2 regions of the Planomicrobium sp. MB-3u-38 genome follow, and region 2 is predicted to be linked to the other one. Evidence: riboswitches for the same ligand, from Rfam matches in the RefSeq annotation. Region 2 holds a riboswitch; the other holds the start of a gene.

Region 1 (5,412 bases), on a different contig from region 2:
TAGTGTGAATGAAATTCTGGCGTTGACGGAAAAGAGCAAGTTCCCTTGTATCGTAATGGGCGACTTCAACGCTCCGCCGTTTTATGCGCCAATCCGCAAAATGAACCGCCATTTTACGGATGCTTTCCTGAAAATGAAAAGAGGAGACGCTTATACGTATCCCTCACCGCATTCATACCATACAACGGGTGTGGATTTGAAACCTGTCACCCGCATTGATTATATTTTCTTCAGTCCGGAAATGGAAGTTGCGCAAACCGCGACTATTTCAACGGATGTTTCCGACCATTTGCCGATTGTGGCGGACTTGATGCTGGCAAGAAACAAACAGGCTTTGCGGCCAAAGGAAAAAACCTCAAAAGCGAAAGCTTAATGAGGGTATGGGAATATATTCACGTTAGAAAAAGGGAGAGCCGCTGGGGCTCCCTTTTTCAACTTGTTGAGAAAGATAAAGATTTTAAATTCGATATTCCGCTAAACAGCTTCGCTTTCCTGGCTGCTTGCGCTGAGCTAACTCGTGCTCGTTCCACTTCGCCCGAGTGGATCTCAGCACTTCACTTGGTCGCCTGGGAGTCTCAGCTGTTTTGCTCCATATCTCTGATTGCTTTCTGTAATTTAAGAACACTATAGTCCTGAAATAGAACAGCGTATATTCTATTTACACCAAACTAGAATGAAGCGTCAGGCAGCTCCCTGCGGAACGCGTCCGCCTAAAGCGAAATGATTTGAGAAGTGTCGATTTCTCGACAGCCAGTGAAAGGGAGAGCCGTTGAGGCTCTCCCTTTCATTTTAACTATAAACAGCCTTGCCGGAAACCTGTTCGCGGCGGCATAATTTGACAAGCAGATAGACAAGCGGTGTATCGGCAGCTGCCACGATCCACTTGAACAGGTATTGTGTGACAATCATACCGATCAATGCGCCGACAGGCAACGTCCCTGCAAATGCGATCGTGATGAAAATGGTCGTATCGGCAAGCTGGCTCACCATTGTAGAAGCGTTATTGCGGATCCATAATTTGGATTCGCCGTGGCGCTCTTTTAATTTGTGGAAAATCGTGACGTCCAGATTTTGGCTGATGAAATAAGAAATCAGACTGGCTAGAGTGACGCGGAAGCCGGCCGAAAAGATGGATTCAAAAGATGCCTGATCGCCGAAAAATGGTGCAGCCGGCAAATGGATGGCGAAAAAGATGAATGCCAAAGCCGCAAGCTGCGTGATAAAACCGGCGAAGACCGTTTTTCTTGCAGCCTCTTTGCCATAAACTTCCGCAATCGTATCGGTGATCGGGAATGTGAAGACGTAGACGATGACCGCGGCCGGCAGCACCATCCACTCCCCGATGCTGAATAATTTCACTGCCAGAATATTGGACAGGATCAATAAGCCTACAAACGCGCCGTTCAAATAAAGTAACATGGATTTTCCCCCTTATCGATTGGTGATCGTTTCAGGATTCATGTCATGATTCATCATTCGGTACGATGCCATTTCTTCATATTTTGTTCCAGGCTTGCCATAATTCGTGTATGGATCGATCGACAATCCGCCGCGGGGAGTGAATTTTCCCCAGACTTCGATATAACGGGGGTCCAGCAGATTGATCAGGTCATTCATGATGATGTTGACCACATCTTCATGGAAATCCCCATGGTTGCGGAAACTGAAGAAATATAATTTCAGCGATTTGCTTTCCACCAATTTCTTATCGGGAATAAAGCTCAAGTAAATCGTTGCGAAATCCGGCTGGCCGGTCTGCGGACACAGGGATGTAAATTCCGGATTATTGAATTTCACGAAATAATCGCGTGAATGCATATTGTCGATTGCTTCCAAAACTTCCGGAGCGTATTCATATTTATATTTTGTGTCCTGATTGCCAAGCAATGTTAAGTGGTCCAATGTGTCTTCATTTCTTCCTGCCATTAAAAAAAAGCCTCCTCGAATGCAGTTTCGGGAGAGGCTATAAAAAAGGGAAAAAGAAAAAGCCAAATCGCATGTGGATTTGGCTGAATTTCAAAATCCATAGTTTTTTATAGAGGGTGAAATGCTATGAACCTCTCCCGTCACCGGGTTATTTAATTTCCTTAACCATCGTATAAGAACCGGAGTTCGCTGTCAATCACCTTTTTTGCTAAAATGACGATAAAGAGGAAGGGAGAGAGGAAAAGTGGCGCATGACCATGACCATTTTGAAACCGCGAGGAGCGGCAATAAGAAAGCGTTGATATTGGCTTTGATCATTACTGTTTCCATTATGCTGCTGGAGTTCTTCGGGGGTCTTTTCACAAATAGCCTTGCGCTCATTGCAGACAGCGGACACATGCTGTCAGATGCCGCATCACTGCTCCTGAGCCTTGGAGCTATCTGGTTTGCGGGCAGAGCCGCTTCTGCCAATAAGACTTACGGCTATTACCGTTTTGAGATCCTTGCGGCGTTTTTCAATGGCATCACACTTTTTGTTATGGCTGGCTTCATCATATACGAAGCAGTCGAGCGTTTCTATAACCCACCGGAGGTAATGGGTGGATGGATGCTGGCAATTGCAGCCATTGGGCTGTTGGCAAACATTCTGAGCGCCTGGGTGATCAGCAGACAAGCGGATGTCGAAGGCAATTTGAATATGAAAAGCGCTTATCTCCATGTAATTGGAGATGCATTGGGTTCAGTCGGTGCCATTATTGCCGGGGTGTTGATCCTATTGTTCGACTGGACCATTGCGGATCCGCTTATATCGGTTTTAGTGGCTTTGCTGATTTTGAAGAGCGCATGGGGTGTATTGCAGAACAGCATACATATTTTAATGGAAGGCTCGCCTGTTACGGTCAATGTGGCAGAAGTCAGAAGGATGCTTATGGGCATTGATGGGGTGCAGGATGTCCATGATCTCCATATTTGGACGATCACTTCCGGTATGGATTTGCTGACCTGCCATTTGGATATACAAGAACAAGCAAAGGAACAAGAAATCTTAAAAGAAGCTGTGGCGCTGGTCAATAAAAACTGCAAAATTGAACATACAACAATCCAGATTGAAAAACCTGGCTTCAGCCATCAAGAGTTAAAAGTATAACCTTTGGTAAGTGTTTGTTTTTCTATTAAATAACCGCAAAAAAAAGCCCTTGAGAAAGGGCTTTTTTTGAATATGGAATTTGCTGAGATTAAATATACACTTTTTTACATGACTGTCTGGCTGTGACGGTGCTTGATGATGTTATCAGGTGACTGACGGATTTTTTGGACTTCGCTGATGATGAACCGGCTTTTTGGCATAGTCGGCATTCTCGCCATATCATAACTTAAGTCCTGTTCCGGCACTTTATACGTGATATTTTCTGTCAGATATTTAAAGAAGGACTGCATCACCATCACGGTCATCCATTCACCGGCACAACGGTGGCCGGCATGATGGTCGCCGCCGCCTTGCGGTACGAAAGCGAAAGGGCTGCCTTTCCAATTTTCAAAGCGTTCAGGTATGAATTCATCGGCGTTTTCCCAATGATCCGGATGCCTGTTCGTTCCAAAAAGATCCAGTACGACCAGCATGCCTTCTTTTACATGGTAACCGTGCCAGATGAAATCGCGATTCGCTTTTGCAGCCATTGCTGGAGCAAAAGGATAATAGCGGCGTACTTCCTGTGCGAACAGTTTACTGAAATTTTTTTCATCGGCTTGCAATTTCGGTTTCATTTCAGGGTATTCATGGATAGCCAAAGCTCCGAAAACAATCAGATAAGCGGCTGCGATAATCGGTCTGTAGGCATTGTTCAAATCGACAGCTGCAACATCAAGGTCGAGTAATTTGCCATCCGGGGATTTTTGCATCGCGACAATATACGCGGCTGTATGGGAAGGCGGTGAATAGACGCGTGACCGAATGTCCCGGATGATTCCTTTCAGCCATGCTTCATGGCTCTTCCGTGCTTCAGCCCCTTCTTTGAACCGGGTGAGAGATCCGCCGAAAGAGTCCACCATTGCAACAAGTTCCTGCGTCCGTTGCTTTACTTCGCTTTCTTTTAAAGGCAGTCCTGCCCAATTCATGACTGAACGCGCCAGCACTTCTTCTATTTCATCGAGCAGCAGGACTTCGTCCATCGTTTCCCATTGTGCTGCTTTTTTATCCAGCTCTTCTATCGCCAACCGTTTCATATCTTCCAGTCTTTCAGGCGTCATCATGGATAAGAACATGCGCTTTTGGTGATGGTGGTCTTCGCCGTCGCGTCCATGCAGTCCGCCTTCCCCGAGCAAGGTCTTCTTCAGCGGTTTTGGAGCCGCACCTTCCCGCTTGAAATACTTATTGTCATAGAAAACTGCCGCCGCTTCTTCCCCGGCGATGCAAAGAGATTTCTTGCCAAGTAAACGCGCTTCGAAGATATCTGACTCCAATTCTTTACGGCGGCTTGGCAGGAAGTTGAAGCCTTCATTGATCAAATGCATCGTGCTGTCGAACTCTTTGGTTTTTGGAATAGGTTTTTTTACTTTCATCGATTTTAATCCTCCTTATAAAATGAAGCCGAATGGCTGAAAAAAGCAGTGAATTTGCGATTTATAATATATAAAAAGCATACCCTTCCAGTCTCTGCCTAAACGCTGATACAGTCTGCGATGGCTGGAGAGTGAAGTCATCGATGATGTGTTATAAGATGAAGTGGAGATATAATCCATGTTCCTAAAGTGAGAAAGTGGTGAGACCTATGAACATACAAAATTATAAGGAACCGACTTCAGAAAGCATTGAGTGGACTGAAGCGATTATTGAAAAGCCAGTGAAAAGAGAAGGGATAAAGAGGTTGCAGGGAGGTACTTCTTCGCTTGTATTCGATATCCCTTTTCAGGATGAAAGTCGGCAAGGGAATTTGATTCTTCGATTGTTCCATAAAAAAGACTGGTTGGAGATGGAACCGGATCTGGCCAGACACGAAGCGGGAAGCCTCCGGCAAGCAGCGGCTCTCTCAATACCATCGCCGGAAATTATCGCATTTGATGAAACCGGTGAAGAGTGTGGAATGCCTGCGGTGCTGATGACAAAACTTGCCGGAGATACTATTTTACAGCCTTCAGACAGAGCAGACTGGCTGGATAAGATGGCTAAGTGCCTGGTGGAGATTCATCAGCAGAAAGCCGGGGATTTCGAATATGAGTATTTTTCCTATAACGATGCGTTAAAGTTGGAAAAACCATTATGGTCGAAATTCCAGGATGACTGGATGCGGGCTTTTTATATCGTTGCAGGAGTCCGTCCGCGGCCGGAATATTGCTTGATTCACCGAGACTATCATCCCGCCAATATTCTTTGGCAGAATGGAGAAATTTCTGGAGTAGTGGACTGGGTTAATGCCTGCCGCGGACCTGCTGGAGTGGACGTTGGCCACTGCCGGGTGAACCTGACGCAATTGTATGGACTGTCTGCAG
Region 2 (5,412 bases):
ATAGCTTAGATATGCAGCAAAACAGCGTAGACGCCTGCGGGACCAGCGAAGTGGCGAGATCCACTCGGGCGAAGTGAAACGAGACCGAGTTAGCTCGACGCAAGCCCGCGGCAAGCGAAGCTGTTTTGCGGAATATCGATTATTAATTCAAATTAATTAAAACCTAAAGGAGAGATTTTGATGAACGCAGATAAAGTACTAGACGCAAAAGGCTTGGCTTGCCCAATGCCGATCGTGAAAACAAGAAAAGAAATGAAAGACATGGAGTCAGGACAAATCCTGGAAATCCTTGCGACTGACAAAGGAGCAATAGCTGACATGACTGCCTGGGCAAAATCAGGCGGCCACGAACTATTGGAGATTGAAGAAGCGGGCGACGTCCTTAAATTCTGGATCAAGAAAGGCTAAGAGTTGCAAGAGGGTATCGCTGTGATACCCTTTTCGCTTTTGGAAGAGGTGACAAAAGATGAGTTTTGATTTTATTATCGTCATTTTCCTGATCGGCTTCATCGGTTCCTTCATCTCCGGAATGGTCGGAATCGGCGGATCGATCATCAAATACCCGATGCTGCTGTATATTCCGGTCATGTTCGGCTACACGGCGTTCAGCGCCCATGAAGTATCCGGCATCAGCGCCATCCAGGTATTTTTCGCCACAATCGCCGGTGTTTGGGCGTACCGTGGCAGCGGTTATCTGAATAAAACCCTGATCACTTATATGGGGGGAGCTATCCTGGTCGGGAGTTTCATCGGCGGCTACGGCTCGACGCTTCTTTCGGAGGCTGCCATCAATTTTGTCTATGCTATTTTGGCGACCATTGCGGTTGTCATGATGTTCCTGCCGAAAAAAGGTGTCGATGACATCCCGCTTGATCAGGTGACGTTCAATAGATGGCTGGCGGCTGGCTTGGCGTTCATCGTCGGAATTGCAGCCGGCATCGTCGGAGCAGCAGGTGCTTTCATCCTGGTGCCGATCATGCTGGTCGTCTTGAAAATCCCGACGCGGATGACGATTGCGACTTCCCTCGCCATCACATTCATTTCGTCCATCGGGTCGACTTTCGGTAAAATCGTTACAGACCAGATCCTTTATGGTCCCGCGGCAGTCATGATTGTGGCAAGTATCATCGCCGCACCGCTTGGCGCCAAACTTGGCCAGAAGATGAACACGAAATACCTCCAATGGATATTGGCGCTGCTGATCCTCGGCACAGCCATTAAAATTTGGGTGGATATTCTATAAAAATAAAACCAGTATCGGCGGATTGGAGCCGATACTGGTTTTATTTGTGTTCATATTTAACAACTTATAAATTTGTTTGCGCAGAATTGATTTTATTTGCGGTGAATCAGTTTTATTTGCGCAGATTCAGAGTTGTTTGCACAGATTGGAATTTACTTGCGCAGTGATAATTTTCCGCTTCAGAAATGGTATTTTTCCGACCCCGACCGAAAAGGCAGTCACCCCACACTGTTCATATATTCCGATTCAACATACGCAGGCCGTTCAGGATCACGAGGATCGTACTGCCTTCATGGCCGACGACGCCGATGGGAATTGTGATGGACTGCATGAAGTTCAGGATCAGCAGCACAATGATGACGCTGACTGAGAAAACGATGTTCTGTTTGATGATGCGCTGCATTTTTCGTGCCATCCGGATGGAATAGGCGATGCGGGTCAAGTCATTTTTCATCAGGATAACGTCAGCTGTCTCGAGTGCGACGTCGGTGCCTTCGCCCATTGCGATGCCAGTCGTGGCAATGGCAAGCGCCGGCGCGTCATTGATGCCGTCGCCGATCATGGCGACATATTGATGCTCGGTCAGCAGTTTTTTCAGTTCTTCGACTTTATCGCCAGGCATGCAGCTGCCGATATAAGCGTCCATGCCGCTTTCTTCGGCAATGGCTTTAGCGGTTTTCTTGTTGTCTCCGGTCAGCATGATGCAGTAGATGCCAGCTTTCTGCAGGTTCTCAATCGTCGCTTTTGCGTCTTCCCGAACCGTGTCTTTCAGCGAAATGGCGGCTGCGATGCCTTTGCTGTCGCGGACGAAGGTCACTGTCTTCCCTTCATCGGCCCAGCGGTTCAGTACACCGCCCTGAAACTCTTCCGCATCGTGAAGGTTGACAAAGTCGGGTTTACCGATCAAAATTTCTTCACCGTCAATTACCGATTTCAATCCATTGCCGGGCACATCGGTGATCTGCAGATTTCTCAATGGTTCTATGCCTTTTGCTTGAATAAATTCAGTGATCGCCTTGGCAAGCGGATGGTTCGACTGCATTTCGATGCCGGAGATGATGGCCATCAGCCGGTCATTGTCGATATCTTTCCGCAGTGAAAAATCAGTGACTTCCGGTCGTCCGCGCGTAATGGTGCCGGTTTTATCGAAAGCGATGGCACGAATTTCACCAAGGTTCTGGAGATGGACGCCACCTTTGAAGATGATGCCGCTTTTCGCGCCGTTTGAAATGGCCGCCAGCGTTGCCGGCATGATCGATGCGACCAATGCGCATGGTGAAGCCACAACCAGAAAGAGGATGGCACGGTAAATAGTCGTGTTCCAATCCCAGCCGATCAAATAATGCGGCAGAAACAATAAAAGGATGAATACAATCAAAGCGATATTTACATATCGACCTTCGAAACGTTCGACGAATTGCTGGGAAGGCGGTTTTTCGCTGTGTGCCGACTGTACAAGATCAATGATTTTCTGTACCAGCGTTTCAGAATTCGGCTTGGTCATTTCCATTGTAATAGCGCCGCTCATATTAACCGTAGAAGCGAACAGTTCATCTTCTATATCTTTGGAAACCGGCACCGATTCCCCGCTGATGGCGGATTCATCAACTACCGTATGGCCGATCAGCAAACGGCCGTCTGCCGGAATGCGTTCCCCCGGTTTGACGACAAGCCGGTCACCCGGCTGCAGGGAAGAAACAGATACGCGGGTCGTGTCACCGTCTTTCAAGAGCCACGCTTCTTCCGGCTGGATCTGCATCAATGCCGAAACTTCCTTGCGGCTTTTATTCATGGTATAGGTTTCAAGTGCGCCGCTGAGGGAGAAGATGAAAATCAGGATGGCGCCTTCCGTCCAGTAGCCGATTAGGGATGCGCCGATTGCAGCCAGCACCATCAATAATTCCACGTTCGGCTTCCGGTTTTCGATCGTCTTGCGGATGCCGTATTTCGCTTTAGCATAACCGCCGATCAAAAAAGCCGCCAGATAGGTGATGACCGACCACAATTCGATGGACTGGGTTTCAAGAATATAAGCAATGATGATCAAAACACCGGACAAGATGGCAGCGATCAGTTCAATATGCGTTCTCCAATTCCTCATGGGCTCATCTCCCTTTACATTAATTATAGATCTTTTTGCTGATGGAAAGTATTGGATTGTCTTGCAATAAATTTAAAGGTTCAACCAGCATTCGACTTCGAATTTTCAGTTCTTTACAGCGTCCGCATTATATGTGGTACGATGAAAAATGTTCAAATTATAGAGGTTCGCGAAATCCCTCTTAAAAAAACTAAGGAGATGTTTTGAATGAATAATGAAAAAGCGGTCGTCGTATTCAGTGGCGGCCAGGACAGTACCACCTGTCTTTTTTGGGCATTATCAAAATTTAAGGAAGTTACCACCGTTACGTTCGATTACGGACAGCGCCATGCCGTGGAAATAGAGCATGCGCGAAAGATTGCTGAAGAATTGGAAGTTCCGTTTAAAGTGCTGGATATGCAATTGATCAATCAATTGTCTGCCAACGCGCTTACACGTGACGAAATTCCGATCAGCGAAGAAGAAGGGGAACTGCCTTCCACTTTTGTGCCGGGGAGAAATCATCTGTTCCTGTCATTTGCAGCTGTTCATGCACATACAATCGGGGCACAGCACATCATTACCGGTGTGAGCCAAACGGATTTCAGCGGCTACCCCGACTGTCGTGACACGTTCATCAAATCGCTTAATGTAACACTGAATCTGGCGATGGATGCTCAATTCGTCATTCATACGCCGCTTATGTGGCGCGATAAGAAACAGGTGTGGGAGCTTTCTGACCGATTCGGGGCACTCGAATTTGTGCAGGAAAAAACGGTCACCTGCTATAACGGAGTACCAAGCAGCGGCTGCGGGGAATGTCCGGCATGCCAGTTGAGAAATGACGGTCTGGAAGCTTATCTGGCAGAAAAGACCGGCGGTGCAGCGCAATGATGCAGCAATTTTATCCATCAGTCCCGCATGCCTACCGATTTGAATTGAATAAAGATATGAACTTCTCAGCAGCGCATTTCATTCCGCATGCGGAAGCAGGGAAATGTCAGGCGGTGCACGGACATACGTATTTTGTAAATGTAACGGTGGCTGGAAATGAACTTGATGCTTCTGATTTTTTAATAGATTTCAAATTGCTGAAAGACGCAATCCATAAAAAGTATGACCATTCGATATTGAACGATCATCCCGAATTCAACGGGAAATTCCCGACCACGGAACGGCTGGCGGAACAGATTTGGCAGTCGATTGATGGAATCCTTAAAACCCGAGACAATAAACCGGCTTGTCTTCAGGTCATTGTCAGAGAAACACCGACGAGTTACGTGATTTACCGGCCGGAACAGGGGTGGCTGCGATGAAGATTCCTGTAATGGAAGTATTCGGTCCGACAATACAAGGGGAAGGAATGGTCATCGGCCAAAAAACGATGTTTGTCCGGACTGCCGGCTGTGATTATTCGTGTTCATGGTGCGATTCCAGTTTCACATGGGACGGTACGGGCAAAAGCTTTTCCCGGCAGCCACAGGAGATCATCGAAGAATTGAAAGGGATCGGCGGAAGCCGCTTTTCCCATGTCACCATTTCGGGTGGGAATCCGCTGCTCCACAAGGGAATCGGAGAGCTGATCCGGCTTTGTCATGTGGAAGGCTGGAAAGTGGCGGTGGAGACACAAGCGACATTCTGGCAGGACTGGCTGCTGGAAGTGGATGATATTACACTTTCACCGAAGCCGCCAAGCTCAGGCATGGTTACTGATTTTGAGAAGCTCGATGCTTACATGGAAAAGCTGAAGGATTCGAATGCCAGTTTGAAAATCGTGATTTTCGATGAAATGGATTTTGAATTTGCCGGGCAGGTCCATCTCCGCTATCCTGCGGTGCCATTTTTTCTGCAGGTGGGAAATGACGATATTACCTCTACAGACGATGTCCGTCTGGTATCGGGTTTATTGGAGCGCTATGAATGGCTGATCGATCTCAGCACGAATTCCACCATCATGAATGATGTGAAAGTGCTGCCTCAGCTCCATGCTTTGGTATGGGGAAATAAACGCGGTGTCTGAAACAGAAAAAAGGAGTGTCTGCCATTTTGACAGACACTCCTTTTGTGATTGGATTCATCAACATACCGA

What was found. Region 2 has a riboswitch for preQ1 ahead of queC (7-cyano-7-deazaguanine synthase QueC). Riboswitches for the same ligand answer to the same signal wherever they lie in the genome.
Region 1: another riboswitch for preQ1. It lies ahead of queF (preQ(1) synthase); the one in region 2 lies ahead of queC (7-cyano-7-deazaguanine synthase QueC).

The regions. Positions count from the first base shown of each region.
Region 1 is NZ_PJBO01000048.1:75,985-81,396, forward strand. Features, by position in the region: gene CXF70_RS09625 (endonuclease/exonuclease/phosphatase family protein) at 1-373, shown strand, start outside; gene CXF70_RS09635 (queuosine precursor transporter) at 790-1,419, opposite strand; gene queF (preQ(1) synthase) at 1,432-1,926, opposite strand; PreQ1 riboswitch class I at 2,020-2,067, opposite strand; gene CXF70_RS09645 (cation diffusion facilitator family transporter) at 2,171-3,073, shown strand; gene CXF70_RS09650 (cytochrome P450) at 3,178-4,485, opposite strand; gene CXF70_RS09655 (phosphotransferase family protein) at 4,695-5,412, shown strand, end outside.
Region 2 is NZ_PJBO01000037.1:51,523-56,934, forward strand. Features, by position in the region: gene CXF70_RS08315 (sulfurtransferase TusA family protein) at 181-408, shown strand; gene CXF70_RS08320 (sulfite exporter TauE/SafE family protein) at 467-1,243, shown strand; gene CXF70_RS08325 (heavy metal translocating P-type ATPase) at 1,476-3,344, opposite strand; PreQ1 riboswitch class I at 3,501-3,544, shown strand; gene queC (7-cyano-7-deazaguanine synthase QueC) at 3,552-4,217, shown strand; gene queD (6-carboxytetrahydropterin synthase QueD) at 4,214-4,639, shown strand; gene queE (7-carboxy-7-deazaguanine synthase QueE) at 4,636-5,343, shown strand; gene CXF70_RS08345 (YeeE/YedE family protein) at 5,401-5,412, opposite strand, start outside.